Regions from separate parts of the Paenibacillus sp. P4_A7 genome, predicted to be linked through region 1. Evidence: a T-box and tRNA genes for the amino acid it is inferred to sense, from the RefSeq annotation. Region 1 holds a T-box; the other holds one or more tRNA genes.
The links. The T-box of region 1 lies ahead of AC1DWN_RS03435 (arginine--tRNA ligase). A T-box ahead of a tRNA ligase gene usually reads a tRNA of that ligase, here a tRNA-Arg.
Positions count from the first base shown of each region.

Region 2: it has a tRNA-Arg gene. The T-box ahead of AC1DWN_RS03435 (arginine--tRNA ligase) is inferred to sense a tRNA for this amino acid. The anticodon was not compared.

Region 1 covers NZ_JBFUHJ010000012.1:1,129-7,435, reverse strand. The annotation lists gene AC1DWN_RS03460 (DHA2 family efflux MFS transporter permease subunit) at 1-369, shown strand, start outside; gene AC1DWN_RS03455 (MarR family winged helix-turn-helix transcriptional regulator) at 404-847, shown strand; gene AC1DWN_RS03450 (DUF3889 domain-containing protein) at 907-1,251, shown strand; gene AC1DWN_RS03445 (YbjQ family protein) at 1,336-1,647, shown strand; gene AC1DWN_RS03440 (rhodanese-like domain-containing protein) at 1,825-2,136, shown strand; T-box leader at 2,232-2,461, shown strand; gene AC1DWN_RS03435 (arginine--tRNA ligase) at 2,510-4,384, shown strand; gene AC1DWN_RS03430 (small, acid-soluble spore protein, alpha/beta type) at 4,633-4,842, shown strand; gene AC1DWN_RS03425 (hypothetical protein) at 5,196-5,423, shown strand; gene thpR (RNA 2',3'-cyclic phosphodiesterase) at 5,631-6,209, shown strand; gene AC1DWN_RS03415 (YolD-like family protein) at 6,256-6,307, shown strand, end outside.
Region 2 covers NZ_JBFUHJ010000020.1:29,366-39,990, forward strand. The annotation lists gene AC1DWN_RS05390 (S1C family serine protease) at 101-1,246, opposite strand; gene ppc (phosphoenolpyruvate carboxylase) at 1,508-4,315, opposite strand; tRNA gene AC1DWN_RS05400 (tRNA-Gly) at 4,707-4,780, opposite strand; tRNA gene AC1DWN_RS05405 (tRNA-Pro) at 4,792-4,868, opposite strand; tRNA gene AC1DWN_RS05410 (tRNA-Arg) at 4,902-4,978, opposite strand; tRNA gene AC1DWN_RS05415 (tRNA-Gly) at 4,985-5,059, opposite strand; gene AC1DWN_RS05420 (ABC transporter ATP-binding protein) at 6,832-7,695, opposite strand; gene AC1DWN_RS05425 (phosphodiester glycosidase family protein) at 8,042-10,625, opposite strand, start outside.

The DNA of each region.
Region 1 (6,307 bases):
ATGCCACTCATGACAACTGGATTGAATGCATTACAGCCTGAATTGCACGGGCATGGTACAGCGATGCAAAACACACTTCAAGCCATTGCTGGCGCAATAGGAACGGTGATTATGACTACAATAATGACAACTCAAACGGATCTATTTGTTACGAAGGAGATAGCGCAAACGGGTCAAGAAAACCTGACATCGAATCAGATAAGTGAAATAGCATCAGATGGTTTATTACACGGAATAAATAGTTCATTTATCGCAGCTACTATATTCGCTGTAATTGGACTTGTTAGTGTGATCGTGTTAGCATTAGCGCTGGATAAGAAAGAGAAGAAGAAATTGAAAACAGCATTGTCACATGAAGGTGTTTTTTAATATCAGATGACGCAGCCTGTAAAAGGGGTTTAAAATGAGCGGAAAAGATATCGATTTGTTTGATTTTGTGCACACAATGGAAGTATTTAATGGGCATTCAATGAAACGATGGAATAGTACTTTTAGCATAGATTTGGGAATAACGCCCATCATTGTTCTGTCCCAATTAAGTAAGTGTGGACCTCTGCGAGGCGTAGATTTGGCAAAGAAACTAGAACTAACTCCCGGTGCCATTACCAATATTACAAATAAATTAACCGCGAACAATTACATTTCAAGAGATATAGATCCAAACAGCCGTCGTTCCATACTCTATTCCATAGTGCCCGCTGGACAAGAGGTTTTGAAAGAAGCGAAAGAAAAAGGAATTAAAATGCAGTTGGAAATTATGAAAGTGTTGTCGCTTGAAGAACAGAATCAGTTACTTGCGATCTATAAAAAAATCAATGAATCGTTCTCTCCCGTCGTAGACGCATAGGAATGATCATATTGGGTGACCCTATTTGCTATATCTAGAAGGTAAATAGGAGTGATCACATGCTAGGTCATCTTTTCGTAAAAGCTGCTTTTGTCATCCTTAGCCTAACCAATTCCGGTGTAGTTGCATCGGAAGCTGTAGCTGTAGCCCAGCACGCTGAACCCAACTATGCAAAGTGGGGGARGGTTGCGATGGAGGAAACAGTAAAGGCATATCAAAATGCTTCCATTGTCGATTATAAATACGAAGGCAGACAGAAGTTAGGCGACGGGCAAGCAGAGGAAAGGTTTAAATTAAGATTGCGCCAGGATTCCCATGAATTTGGGGTGCGTGTTAGTATTCGAATCAAAGACGATTCAGATACACTGATCAACGTAAAGCTCAATGAATTGGATAGAAAATAATTGAAACATCTATGTTTGCGCCCTCGTATATAGAAGAAATACGAAATTAGATGCTTCTTTTATTGAAGCGGGAGGAGTTTAATTATGCTTATTACTACAACACCAACAATTGAAGGTCGTCCTATTCAGGACTATATTGGAGTCGTTACAGGTGAAGCGATCATGGGTGCAAACGTTGTTCGAGACTTTTTTGCATCCATTACAGATATCGTCGGCGGACGTTCCGGTGCATACGAAAGTAAGCTTAAGGAAGCAAGAGATGTTGCGATTGATGAGATGAAAAACCAAGCTGCGAAACTAGGGGCAAATGCTATTGTCGCGATTGATATTGATTATGAGGTTGTTCGTGAAGGTATGCTAATGGTTGCTGTGAGCGGCACTGCTGTTCGGTTCTAACTCATATTTGAAAAGTGAGGAAGCTTCGCTCGCCATGAGTAAGATTTCATGCGGGTGAGGCTAACTCATTTTTTTGTTGCTTATAAGTTAAATGCTCGAGATGGACAATGCTTTGGCAACGCGATACAATGCATTCGAACAATAAAATTAACGCGCTAAGCTTGAAGGGATGATAACATGTATCCAGAAATAACAACAGATGAATTGGAAAACCAGCTTAAAGAAGGTCAAAAGCTTAATCTTGTAGATGTTCGTGAAGTAGATGAATGGCAAGCCGGTCATATCAACGAGGCTCGTAACATTCCATTATCAGAATTACAGGAACGGATAGATGAGCTTAAGCAGGGAGATCAAGAAATTGTGGTCATTTGCCGCAGCGGCGGTCGCAGCACAAAAGCATGTGATTTTCTACATTCCCATGGCTATAAAGTAATTAATGTAGCTGGCGGTATGCTTGCATGGCCCGGTGAGGTAGCATACGGGGAATAGGTCATATGAATTTTTTCTTTTATCCTACAAATCTTGACACCCAACACAAATTGCTGTATAAATATTTTTAAGGTAAATATCAGAATATTCATACAACAACATTAAGGAATGGAACAGTAGTTCATGACGAATAGTTACAGCGAGCCGGGTCAGTGTAAGCCGGTACGGATGTCAGGAATGAAGCGGGTCCAGGAAATGGTTTGTCGAAGTGGTAGAGGTAGACAAATCCGGTCAATGACCGTTACGAAAACGAGGGGTTAGGCTTATTTTATTGGCTTGACACTTAGAGTGGTACCACGGGATCTTCACGGCTCTCGTCTCTTATTTAGAGACGAGGRCCTTTTTTTATTTCACTAAACAGGAGGGACATTCTATGATTAACGAACAAATTACAAAAGTAATTGAAGAGATTACACAAAGCTTGCTGAAAGAAATGGGGGTTCAAAGACCTGATAATTTAAAGATTACTGTCGAGCATCCTGCTAATGCTGATCATGGTGATTATAGCAGCAACATCGCCATGCAGCTCGCGAAAATTTTAAAGAGACCGCCAATTGTTTTTGCTAATGTGTTCAAAGAGAAGCTGCAAGTACATTCACAAATTGTTGCTTTATTTTACAAAATTGAAGTAGCTCCGCCAGGGTTTATTAACCTTTATATCGATTGGCAAAAGTGGGCTGTATATTCAGAGAATAATAGGTATGCTTCTAAGCAAGTCAAACAAAAGGTGCTCATTGAGCACACGTCAATTAACCCAAATAAGTCTGCTCATATTGGCCATTTACGTAATTCCTGTATCGGCGATACTTTGGCTAGAATGCTGAGAAAGAGTGGTCATCAGGTCGAAGTTCATAATTATATTGATGATCTAGGGAATCAGCTTGCGGACACGGTAGTCGGTATTCTTCACACGTCGACTGAACAAGCATACTCACGTTTCGGCGATTTCTGCTGGGAGACTTATTCGAAAATAAACAAAGCGTATAAGGAGCAGCCACAACTGCTTAAAGAGCGTTCAAACGTACTCGCTGAGTTAGAGGAGGGGCTTTCAAATCTTTCATGGATGGGGCTGCTAATTGCAGAAAGAATCGTACGTGAACATGTGGAGGAGATGCAGCAATTCGGCATCAGCTATGATGTTTTGGTATGGGAAAGCAGCATCGTTCGTGAAGGATTTTGGTCACGCGCCTTTGAGCTGCTGAAGAAAACCGATATATTTCGTCAAGAGACGGAAKGAAAGCTTCAGGGCTGCTGGGTACTCAAGCAATCAGAAGGTGAGGCTGACAATGACACTTTGGAGCAATCGGAGTTTCACGCGGATAAGGTACTGGTGCGTTCGAATGGCATTTTAACGTACACGGCTAAAGATATTGCGTATCATCTTTGGAAATTCGGGCTATTGGAGCAAGATTTTCGTTACAAAAAGTTTGCTGATCGTCTTTGGTCGACGCATGCGGAAGGCGTAAAGAAACCAATAGGTCATGCTGATATAGTCATAAACGTTATCGATCAAAGACAGGAATATCCTCAAGCGATGGTGAAGCAAGCTCTGCAAGCATTAGGCTTTGAGCAGCAAGCGAATCAGCTTAGACATGTTAGTTATGGTGTCGTCTCACTCAGTCCACAAACAGCGAAAGGGCTAAACATCGATACGTCCGATGGGAAGCATGCATACGCAATGTCGGGGAGACAGGGAATCGGAATAAAGATTGCAGATTTTTTAGAGAAAATGGCGCTTATCATCGATACCAAGCGTTCTCGCAAAGCAGGGATTTCAAGCCGTGCAATAGCAGCAGCGTCAATTCGGTACTATCTATTGCGTTTCCATTTGCAGACAGAAGTCGTATTTGATCTCGAGCAAGCAACAGAAGTGTCAGGCAATACGGGAGTGTACTTACTTTATTCCTACGCTCGTTCGCACAGTATTTTGGAGAAGGCGCAGGAAGTATCTTTGCCTGTACAGGATATCGATTTTAATGAACTTGAAGCCCAGGAGCAGAGCCTGATTAGACAGCTCGCATACTGGCCGGAGACGCTTCAAGCAGCAGTCAATGAATTGGCGCCGAATCAGCTATGTACTTATGTGCATGAGCTATCGACAACTTTTAATCACTTTTATGCGACTTGTCCTATACTTAAATCGGTCGGTGCGAAGAGAAGCTTGCGCTTGTGGATCACTGAGCGGTATAAGCAAACGATGCATGAAGCGCTAGAATTACTAGGTCTGCCAACGCCAAAAAAAATGTAGCCGCATGTACCATTATCAAGGTTGTTTCAAGCACTCTACAATTTTTCATAGTCCTTTGTTCTACTGTATTATACGGTGAAACTCTAAAGTGACTGGTTTTTGTGACTTCGATTGTGATGTCTGTGACCAGTATTGTGACTATTATTGAGTCGGATAAAAATCGATCTAAAAATTGTCGGAAATGTATGTATAAATATTCAATAAACTCCACAAAATACAATCATATCTTGCTTAGGAGTGATTGTATAATGGGAAGAAGTCGTTCGAATCAATTGGTTGTTCCGCAAGCACAAATGGCTCTAGACCAACTTAAATATGAGATTGCACAAGAGCATGGGATTCAATTATCAGAAGGTTATAATGGCAATCTGACAACTCGTGAAGCAGGTACAATTGGTGGCAATATCACTAAACGTTTGATTCAAATTGCTGAACAGTCATTAGGATCAAGAAGATAAATGAGAAACAAATAGTCCCTAAATCATCCAATAATAAGGATGGAATAGGGGCTATTTTTCGTTAGGAGATAAACAGACTCTGCGAACTGGTAACCGAAATGGGGGTACAAATAATAATGTCTAATCAATGAAATTAATAAATAAAATATTAGATGTGTCGAGTTTGAATTTTTAATTAAGAAGAAACGCAGCCTTGAGAACGTGTTCAGGACATGGGATTATAGTTTCAAAACAGCTATGGGGAGATAACCTTAGAGCTTTTCCCTTAGTTGATCAAGAGCAGTTACAATTTTATTTTTTTTAGGTTTCAAATCCATTTTCTAACTGGTATTATGGTGTTAGAGGTGGATTATATGTTTAAGATAGTAGAGGTGTCAAAAAACGTTCAATTTCATCGAAGGAATCAACGAGTTCCATCAGTAGAGCAAGTATATGAAGCTCATGAGAAGGCATTGAATGGTGATATTAGCGGTGCAATTGAATTACTTAATTGGAGAAGACATTGTTTTTATGCTAAGACTCAAGAGGACACGGAGGTTATGGAGATGATCTTTAAGTTGTCTTCTGGGGTGATGGAATAGAGTTTTCCAATTAAGTGAAAAATTAAATTTAGTTTAAAATATTATATATACAACTATACTATAACTACGGATCTTTTATCGAAAGAAAGAGGTATGAGAAAATACTCCGTACAGATCTCCCATGTTAGAATCCACCCTTGAAAATAAATAATCCCTTCATTTCTAGGGGAAACTAGAATTGATACTATTTTTAGGGGTGTTAATAAAATGAATACTAAATCAATGCGTTTGTTCGTTGCAATTCCTATCGATCAAAGATGGCGTGAACAATTGACAGAACATTCTACTTTACTCAAATCAAACCTTCCTTTTCAAAAATGGACACACCCAGAGGATTATCATATAACAATGAAATTTTTAGGTGACACCTCAATAGGTCAATTGCAAAAGATAGAAAAATTATTAGTAAAAGTTGCAGAAAATTCAAATCCGTTTGAAATAAAGGGAAAAGGGTGGGGAACATTTGGTTCACAAGCTTCACCAAGTATTCTTTGGGCTGGTGTGGGTGGAGATCTAAATTCACTTAGAAACTTACACCAAAGAATAGAAGATAGTTTAGCTAAGTTATTTCCAAAAGAAAATCGTGAATTTAATCCTCATTTAACTGTAGCTCGTCGTTACAATGGGCAAGAACCATTGAAAACCTCAATCGAGGAATATTTACCAGCTGCTTCAGAGCCAAATATTAATTGTTCAGTTAATGAGATTAAACTTTATCAAAGTCATCTTCAAAAAATACCAATGTACGAACCTATCATCTCATATAAATTTGGTATAAACTTATGATTAGTCTATCTACATATTTTTATATTACACAGCAGGAGGCATAAAGATGGCAAAAGCAAAAATACCTAAAAGACCAACACGAGATGAATTTGTGTTAG
Region 2 (10,625 bases), on a different contig from region 1:
CTAGTAGACGATAAAATCTTGTAGTTTCTGAAATGCAAAAAAAGGTCAGGAGGCGTTTTAGCTTCCAGACCTTTTTTCTGCTATACCTTTTCGCCTTGCTTTACAAACTATTTGTCTTCAAATCGTTCAATACTTCGTTAATAGTCGTAGTTGGGATGGCAAAGCCTATGCCCTGCGCTTCAGCATTTACAGCTGTGTTGATCCCTATTACTTCACCTTTTTCGTTTAACAACGGTCCGCCTGAGTTGCCCGGGTTAATCGATGCATCTGTTTGCAGTAAATGCTCATATTCATGCTTTCCATGCTCATCCTCTATAGTAATCGGACGTTCTTTGGCACTCAACACGCCCATTGTTAACGTTTGGTCAAAGCCATAAGGGTTTCCGATTGCGATGACCCAGTCTCCAATTTGTGTCTCTTCCGAGCTTCCGAGCTTAAGCGAATGAAAGGCTTTTCCGTCCGGACTCTCTACCTTCAATACAGCTAGGTCTAACTTATAGCTTGTTCCAAGCACTTTTGCTGTAAGCGGCTCATCATACCCCTGAACGGTTACCTTAACCTCTTTCGCATCAGCAACAACATGCTCATTGGTCAGAATATAGCCGTCCTCCTCGAAGAAGAAACCAGTTCCTGAGCCCTTCAGTTCAAGTGCTCCAGTGCCTTGCTCATCCGTTTGCTGTTGCTCTTGCTGCTGTTGCTGCTCATCTAAGTTTGAACCTCCGCCGCCAAAAAATTGACGGAATGCCGGATCATCGAACATGGATTGCGACCTATTCGGTTGTGTATAAGTTTCTATTTTCACTACGGCAGGGCTTGCCGCTTCATAGATGGACGCAATATCACTGCTTGTGTTTAATGATGCTGTTTTGAGTGCCGCATCTTGCTGCGGGGTAGAGCCAACTGCTGATCCACCCGAGCTCTGCGGCGTTTGATTCCCACCACTGAACATGTTGTTTTTATCTGCCATATAAGAGAATCCGCCAATGACGACAGCGCCTATTAAAAAGGAAGCGATCATCGTCTTTGCTGAGTTCCTGCTGCTGCGTTTCGATCTCACTCCTCCACTCATTGAAGGCTGCATCATATTCATATGCATGCCAAGCTCCTTTTCGTAGGATGATCTAAGCTCATATGTTGGTTTTTGTGACCCATACGTATAAGTAGAAAAAGTTGTTTCGTTATTTGAATGAGTAGTAGAAGTAAAAGGGTTCTTAGATTGTTCCGGACGGTTGTTCTCTTCGTTCATTATAATCATCCTTCCAAATGATAGTGTCTGTTTCCTATGTACCTATCATGACGGATGTACCTTAATCTAAACTTAAGAGGGTTTAAAAAGAGCATAAGAAAAATGAGCATTCGAGTATATACGGCTTACTCGCTTCTTACCCCCTTCTATCAACCGCTGTTCGCAAAAAAAACGCAAAAAACCAGCCTCGGTGAAATCACCAAGACTGGTCAAAATTCATTTCTATAAAGCTGTCGCAACAGCGATTAATAGTATTAATAATTAGCCTGTATTCCGAAGTCCTGCAGCAATTCCGTTGATGGTTAGAAGCACTTCACGTAGAAGTTCTTGATCATCTTCGTCGTTTGCACGCAAAGCGCGAAGCTCTGTTAGCAATTGCACTTGCAAGTAGCTAAGTGGGTCGACGTACGGATTACGTAAGCGAATCGATTCCTGAATAACAGGAACATTGTCCAAAATTTCAGTTTGGCCTGTAATGCTAAGAATCATCTCAGAAGTCAGCTTATACTCCTGCTCAATTTGCTCGAAAATACGGTCACGGATCGTTTTGTCCGTAATCATATCGGCATATTCTTTAGCAATGACCAAATCTGCTTTGGCTAGAGCCATTTGCAGGTTGTCGATTAGCGAACGGAAGAATGGGAATTGCTCATACATCGTCTTGAGCGTATCCAGCTTCACCTCGTCATCGCCAACATACTGCCGGAACGCAGTTCCTGCAGCATACCATGCTGGCAGCAGGTAACGGCTTTGGGTCCAAGCGAATACCCAAGGAATTGCACGTAAATCTTCAAAACGATCGCTGTTTTTACGTTTCGAAGGTCGTGAGCCAATGTTAAGCTCACCAACCTCAGGCAGCGGCGTAGATTCCTTGAAGTAAGTCAAGAAATCAGGATCACGGAAAATAAGGTCCTGATACTTCGTAAGTGCTGTTTCGGAAATCGAACGGGAAATTGCATCCCATTCCGCTTCAGCGGCATGCTCTTGCTCCGGATATTTTGCCAGACGGGCCGCAGTAATAAGCGCCCATGTCGCTTGATCCAAACTGCGATATGCAATACCTTGCATCGAGTAACGAGAGGAAAGAACCTCACCTTGCTCTGTAATCTTGATTCCTCCGCCAACTGTATGCGGCGGTTGTGCAAGAATACTGCGGTTAAGTGGCATTCCACCGCGGCCGAGAGCACCGCCACGACCGTGGAAGAATTTCAATTTCACATCATAATCGTTTCCAGTAGCTGTAATCTCATTAAGTGCTACACGTAGCTCCCAGTTCGCTGTAACCGCTCCGCCGTCCTTGTTGCTGTCTGAGTAGCCAAGCATAATTTCGTGCAGATTGCCTCTTGCTTCAACGGCTTGACGATAGATAGGCATATCAAACAGCTCTTTCATAATTTCAGGCGCAGCATGAAGATCATCAATCGTCTCAAATAAAGGGACAGATTGAAGAGTACATGTTACCGTACCGTCAGATTCCTTACGGAACAAGCCAACTTCTTTTGCGAATACCATAACTTCCAGCATGTCGCTTGCAGCCTCAGCCATACTGATTAGGTAGCTAGAGATACAGTTCACACCAAACTCTTGTTGGGCACGATAAATCGTATGGTACACATCCAAGCATTCACGAGTTGATTCGGAATAATCCAAATGACTCGAAGTAAGCGGACGTGGATCGTTTAATAAACGGTGAAGAAGATCTGATTTCTCATCTTCTGGAAGCGAGCTGTAGTCAGCAACTACATTCATCTTCGCCAAAATTTCAGTCATCGCGTTTTCATGCTCTTGGCTGTGCTGACGCACATCTAATGTCATGAGGTGGAAGCCGAATAGCTCAACCTGGCGTACAAGCTTTGCTACAATTGTATCAGCTACATAGTCCGCATAGTGATGACGCAAGCTCCGATCAATAATAAGCAAATCTTCGCGCAGCTCATCCGGATGGTTATAACGCATCGCTGCTGAGCCCTTCATCGAATCCTCACGTGTATTTGCCAGCTTCTCTAGCATGAAGCCAAGCTTTATACGGTAAGGCTCCTTCGTATTTCTCCAAAGCTCAACACATTTCAGCTCGACATGCTCACGGTCTTGAAGAATGGATTGTACCAATTCATCCGTTACCGTAACAAGATTCGTGCTGAAGCTTAGCAAATCAACCAGCTCATTAAGCTTTTCTTCGTATTTCTGAATAGCCAGCTGACGATGCATCGTTAGCGTCTCCCAGGTTACCTTAGAGGTCACGGACGGATTACCGTCACGATCGCCGCCAATCCAAGAGCCGAAGCGCAGGTAGTCAGGCACATGCCAATTTTCATCTTGATAATATTTGCCTAGGCAACGCTCAAGCTCTTCATAGACGCTTGGAAGCACCTCAAACAACGTTTCATCAAAATAGTATAAGCCGTTACGAACTTCATCGATTACGGTTGGTTTGCGATCACGAAGCTCATCGGTTTGCCACAAAATGAGAACCTCATTCATAAGCTTCTCACGCAGCTTCTCGCGCTCGCGATAAGTCAATGTCGGGTTGTCTAGCTCCATAACATCAACAGCAATACGTTTATGAATATCAAGCACCGCACGGCGCGTTGCTTCTGTAGGATGAGCAGTCATAACAAGTTCCAGAGAAATGTTACTCATAATGTCTTGAACGTCTTCAATAGAGATGTTGCGTTCCTTCAAATCCTGAATCGCACTCTCGATTGATCCCCGTTGAACAGCTTCGCCGGTCGAAACCTCATAGTCCCGCTTACGTCTAATCCGGTGATTCTGCTCAGCAATATTTACGAGTTGGAAATAAATTGCGAATGCCCGTATTACTTGATGACGTTTTTCTGGATCTAAGGAAGCGATGTTCGATTTAAAATGTTCAAAAAGCTCCGGCACGAATTCAGCGCGTAGTGCTTTACTTTGTTCGCGAATTTGCTCAACGATATCGAGCAGTTCACGCCCTCCTTGATGAACAAGCACTTCGCCGAGTATATTGCCTAGAAAGCGGACATCCCGGCGCAACAAATTATTTGCTTGCGGCCGATTTGCTGTCAAAGTCGTTGCAGATTGATCCGACATACTGTTCCTCCTAAAAATATTGCACATGCAAAACTTGATACCATAAGCATACACGTACGTTAAATTCGTATTTTTTCACTTCAACCATCATACTACAAAATGCTACAGGGTTGAAGCCCTGATACTGATCCTTGCAAAAACAAAAAATGATAATCCGAATTGGGTATCATTAGTTTCTTAGATGGTTTCTTAGATGATACTTAAAGATGAATTATCGATTGAGACTTACAAATAATTCGTTGATTGATACTGATAAATGAACTCTTGATGGATATTAATAAATAAACCTTTGTATTAGTAAACAAACCTTTGTAGATTTTAATAAACAAAAAAACTTATATATAAACAACAAAAAAGCTCTTGATTTCTCAAGAGCTTACGATTCATTAGTTGGAGCGGGTGATGGGAATCGAACCCACGCTATTAGCTTGGAAGGCTAAAGTTCTACCATTGAACTACACCCGCAGAAGAAATTATGGTCGGGACGACACGATTTGAACATGCGACCCCCTGGTCCCAAACCAGGTGCTCTACCAAGCTGAGCTACGTCCCGAGGTGCTAAATGAATCTTGATAAAGAGTGGATATGGCGCGCCCTAAGAGATTCGAACTCCTGGCCTTTTGATTCGTAGTCAAACGCTCTATCCAGCTGAGCTAAGGGCGCAACTTATGGAGCGGAAGACGGGAATCGAACCCGCGACCCTCGCCTTGGCAAGGCGATGCTCTACCGCTGAGCCACTTCCGCACGAATACTTCAGTTGCTTACTTCGTTTGTTTCGTTTGCGTCGCTTGTTGTTGCGGCGACAAGTAATAATATATCACCCTCAGAAACAAAATGCAACTACTTTTTTAAAAAAAGTTTAAATTATTTTATAGATGCTTCTTTTTCGTATATATTCTTATCGGAAACGGAGTATGTAGAAGAGCATAAACCCTGTAATCATAAGGGTTTTCAGCGATGTAGCGCCTGAACCGCCTCTTGTTGGTTATTTTACTAACTGAAAGGAATTACACGCAAATGTATGAGTCGACTAACTAACTTCGTTCTAATCACTAATGCATGAGTATCACATTTAATTGAATACTTTACTCACTATTGTCTGTGTAATGCTACTATTTTATAAGCTAAACAGATTTAATTGGTGTAATCCACCGATAATCCACTTAACCGTACAGCTTCACTTATTATTTCATGAGTTACTTCACTCACTTTGAAGCTTGGCATACTATGTTGTGGGTAACTTTACTGACTCTGGAGCTTTATTCGCTATTTACCCGATAACTGTACTCCTATAATCGCTATTTTGTGAATAACTTTATTGGCTCGTAGGGTTCATTCGCTACTGTGCAATAAATTTACGTAAGATGTAGGTTGATCACTTTATTGATTGTGAGTAATTGCAAGCCTTACCCACAACTGTGTAGGAAATGTTATTAACTTTCATGATACAAGCCCTTTTGTGAGAGTAATTTGAAAGTAATTTCGGAAACTGTAAGGATTCACTCACTATATATGTTAGTAACTTTAATCAAGATGAAGCATTACTCGCTAATTTGTGGGTAACCCCGATGACTGTACACCTTTATTCGCTATTTTGTGAGTAACTTTATTTACTCGTTGGCTGCACTCGCTATTATGCAAAAAAATTTCGTGCGATGTGGGTTAATAATTTTGTTAATTGCGAGTAATTCCAAGCCTTACCCACAATTGTGTAGGAAATGTTATTAACTTTTTTTGATTCACACCCTTTTGTGAGGGTAAATTCACTAACTGTGAAGCTTTACTCACTATCAAGACTGAACCTTTGAATCAAGTTAATAATTAGTGATGTAAATCTCATACCCCGTGAATAAAACTTCATGGCGAGTGAGATTTACTTCACTCTTTATCAGAAGCGCATGCTGTCCAGCTTTTTTTATGAGGTTTACTTCATACTTTAGTGAGTTTGCCTCATTGTTTCGCAACTATTCAGTTGCAACAACTCTAGAGTATATAAAGTACAGAGCTTTGTACTTTATATGTATACCCGCAGCATCTATCAGGACCGATTCATATGCGGATATGCAGGACAGGCTTAGTGATCACGATGCGTTCGTGGATATATGGGACAAGCTTTAGTGATCATGATACTTTCGTGGATATATGAGACAAGCTTAGTGATCACGATGCGTTCGTGGATATATGGGACAAGCTTTAGTGATCATGATACTTTCGTGGATATATGAGACAAGCTTAGTGATCATGATACTTTCGTGGATATATGAGACAAGCTCAGTGATCATGATACTTTCGTGGATATATGAGACAAGCTTAGTGATCACGATGCGTTCGTGGATATATTGGGCAGGCTTAATGAGCACGTTACGATCGCGTAGTAAATATGGGGCAGACATAGGGATCACGATACGTTCGCGTAGTAAAATATCAATGTGTGTGCGACTTTGGGTAGCGAGAAAAAAAACAAGAGTCCGTGCTCCTCTCAGGGAACACGGACTCTTGTTTTTCAAATGCAAATTTTACGCGCCCGCTGCAGCTGCGAAAGACTCTTCTCGATGTGAAGAGCTATTCTCAATCTCTACTTTTTCAGAAGCCTGCTCACCAGCAAGTGCATACGGCAAGCAAAGAGGAACGCCTGTACGAGGATCTGGTACGATGTCCGCTTCAATATTAAATACTTCGCGCATTATATCTGGCGTGATTACTTCAACTGGAGTGCCTTCTCCGGCCACTACGCCCGACTTTATTGCGATCATATGGTGAGCATAACGCGATGCATGGTTCAAATCGTGTACAACCATCACAATGGTTCGATTATTGGACGTGTTAAGCTTCTGCAGTAATTGAAGAACCTCCAGCTGATGTGCCATATCCAAGAAGGTCGTTGGTTCGTCAAGGAACAATATACTTGTTTCTTGGGCCAGTGCCATAGCTATCCATGCACGCTGACGTTGTCCTCCTGACAAGTTGTCAACTGGACGATCAGCAAACTCAATCATCCCTGTCGCTTCAATCGCCCACTGCACAATACTGCGGTCTTCTTTATTCATCGAACCAAATCCCTTCTGATAAGGGAAACGTCCATATGAAACAAGCTCAGCAACGGTAAGTCCGTCTGGTGCAGTCGGATTTTGCGGCAAAATAGCCAGCTGCTTCGCTACTTCCTTTGTAGATTGCTTATGTATAGACCTCCCGTCCAGGAGAACACTGCCTCGGGACGGATTCATCAGACGAGCCATCGTCTTCAAAATCGTTGACTTTCCTGAGCCATTTGCTCCTACAAGCGCTGTAATCTTACCTTCAGGAATTGCGATGTTCAGGTCTTGCACGATTAAGTGGTCATCATACCCGATATCGAGATGCGAGGTTGTTAGTCGAATCATTTGACATGCACGCTCCTTCCACTTCAATTAAACAAACTTTTATTTATAGTTTAAAAATGATAGCAGTAGATCATTCATAATATGAGAACAATTATCAATACAAAATAATGATAATTGTTCTCATATTAATTGTCAATCAGTTATATACGGTGCCCATAAAATATAGTGCGCCTAAATACAAGAGCGAGCGACGGTCGCCTTCCTTTACGGTAGAAACACTCTTTTCACGGAGTCAGATACACGCTTTTCAAAGTGTGTACTTTCGTATGTGCTTATGTATCAAAAAAGACCACCTGTCAGGTGATCTTTTCTAATTTACTTTGATGTGATGCCTAAGCTATAACTATTACCATTTTAGTTTTGTACCGAATACTAAAGCATTGCTTATATTTCTTCCAGGAACGGTTGCATATTTGCCCAGTGCATACATACCTGATGAAGCGCCACCGTCCATATTCATCGCTTGCTGTGCCCCAAGACTAAGCAATATTTGTCCCCATTGCTTCGCTGTAGCGCCTGTTACAGTAGCTAGCATGACGGTCCCATCCTTTTTGACGAGTATACCGCTTCGAGCTGCCGCATTTGATAAAATTTTGACACTGGTGAAGCCTTCGCTCACTGGATCAACGGCCAGCTTGCCATCCTTTACAAGTCTTGGCCCTGCTCCAATTGCAGTATGGACACGGCTCCAGTTAATAGGTTTGCCCGCTTGGTTTGTCATTGATATTTTATAATCAACCTTAGTACCTACCTTAAAACGATTAGCGAGCTGCTTCTCCTCGGCGCCTGTGTATACTAGGACATAGCCGTCTGCCGGAATGTCGGCATTCGTGTTTTTGCTAACTTTAGTGACAACGCCATTACGAACAGTGATAGATGAGCCATAGGCAAAGCCTATCTTTTTGCCGCGCTTTGGTGTAAACATAATGGCAGAGGATGCACCAACCGCAGGGGTCCGGTTTACAAAATAGGCATACCAGTTGTTCGGATACTTGTCTATACCGTCTGTGCCTCCAACTATTTTCAAACGTAAATGATCCATTAGCACGGTGCCATCCCAAGTAAAGCCTATAGTTGTCCCGGTATTTCCGATATGCTCGAGGTTGCCATCTACGATAACGTGGCCGTAAGGCTCTGGTATTCCGCCATAGGCTTCGAAATATGAACCATTAATCGCGGCATCGGCGTTGTATGCCTTGGCCATATCCTGGAGCGGCTGTACAACTCCAACCTTGCGGCTTGCAAGAGCTGTGGTCATAGGCATGCCTTTTGGAATCGTAACGGTTTGAACAGAATACGATTTGCCCGAGACAGTAACCTTCTTCGTTTCTCTTTTTACTTTCAGGTTGGATACATGTTCCGAAACCTGTACAGGCAGCTTCAGCTCGCCCTTATAACCCGGAGAATTAACGGTAATAATTAAGTTCGCCTTACCTGTAGCGATCGGGGTTATAATATTTTTGTCGCTGATGCGAACGATTGCTGCGTTGTCTGAGCGGACGCTGAAAGCGACTGGAACGGAAAGCTTCAGCTTGTCCGTGAGCAGGAGCCGTGTATGCATCGGCAGCTTTATTCCAGCCGATGCATATGTTATCGCTACGGGGCGGAATGGCCCCGCAGCGATCAGCTTGTCGGCGGACGCGTAAGCAATCCGTCCACCGCTCAGCGGCAGAACGCCGCTCGCGGGAACCGCGGCGTTGCCGCGATAGGTGTACACAATCGACCCGGCAGAGCCGTCGATTGCGTACACCGCGCCTGACCGCGCGCCGGCCAGCACTAGGCCGGCGGCGCGGTCAGGCGCCAGCGCTGCGGGGCCGAAGCCGGCCGCCCCGCTTGCGCTGATGCGCCATAGTTCCGCCCCGTCAGACGGGCGGAACGCAGCAATGCCGTTGCCGCCAAGCTCTGCGGCAACGACAGCGCCAGCGCCAGCGTCCCTGGGCATAAGCACCGGGGACGTCCAACCCCCTGCGGGCGCTGCACCAAGCTCGCGTATGAAGCGGACTTTACCGTCCGCCTCATACGCCGCTATCGCTTTGCCCGCAAGCAGCACCACGCCGCCGCTCACATCGGCGACCAGCTTCGCCATATGCAGCGGCTGTTCAAGCGCCGCCTGCCAAACAATCGCGCTGCCTTGCACCGCATACAGCGTACCGTTGCTCCCAAGCGCGTATACTCCGCTCTTCCCCGCTGCCAGTTCCTTTACCGTCACGCCCACCGGCAGGAGCGCCATCTGCTTCTGCCCATCCTTATCCAGCGATAATATACCATGCTGATAAGTGAAATAAGGCAAACCCTCTCCATCGGTAACCATAGCCGATGGCTGCAAGTCTTCCTTCTTGCCTTGAAAGTAGAAAATTCCTACTTGTTTCCCGCTACCATCACCATCGTATTGATAAAGCCTGGCCCCTTTACCAGCAAACCAAACCTTATCGTTCTCATTAGCAGCCGGAGCAGATAAGGGACTATATGTATTTACACTCTTCAATTCTTTACCGTTACTATCCAAAACCGTAACCCAGCCATTTGCCGTTACCGTGAATAGTTTATTGCCTTTCATGGCTAATGCAGGATATACAGTTCCTTTTCCATTAAAGCGCCAGTACTCAACTTCGGTCTTACTGATCTGTTTAGTATTAGTATTTGTATTGGCATTTGTTTCAGAAGTTGCTTTTGTATCCGTTGTTGGATTCGATGTTGGGATGGTTGTTGTACTTGTATTAGTATTTGCTGTTGGATTCTTATTCTCTGAGGTTTCATTCTTTGATGTTTCATTCTTTGATGTAGCATACTTTAATGTTTCATTCTTTAATGTTTCATTCTTTAATTTTTCATTCTTTAATGTTTCTTTCTTCAATATTTCATTCTTTAAAAATCCATCCTTAGATGCTGCATCCTTTGAGCTTTCAGTCATCGGACCTTGCCCCTTAAGA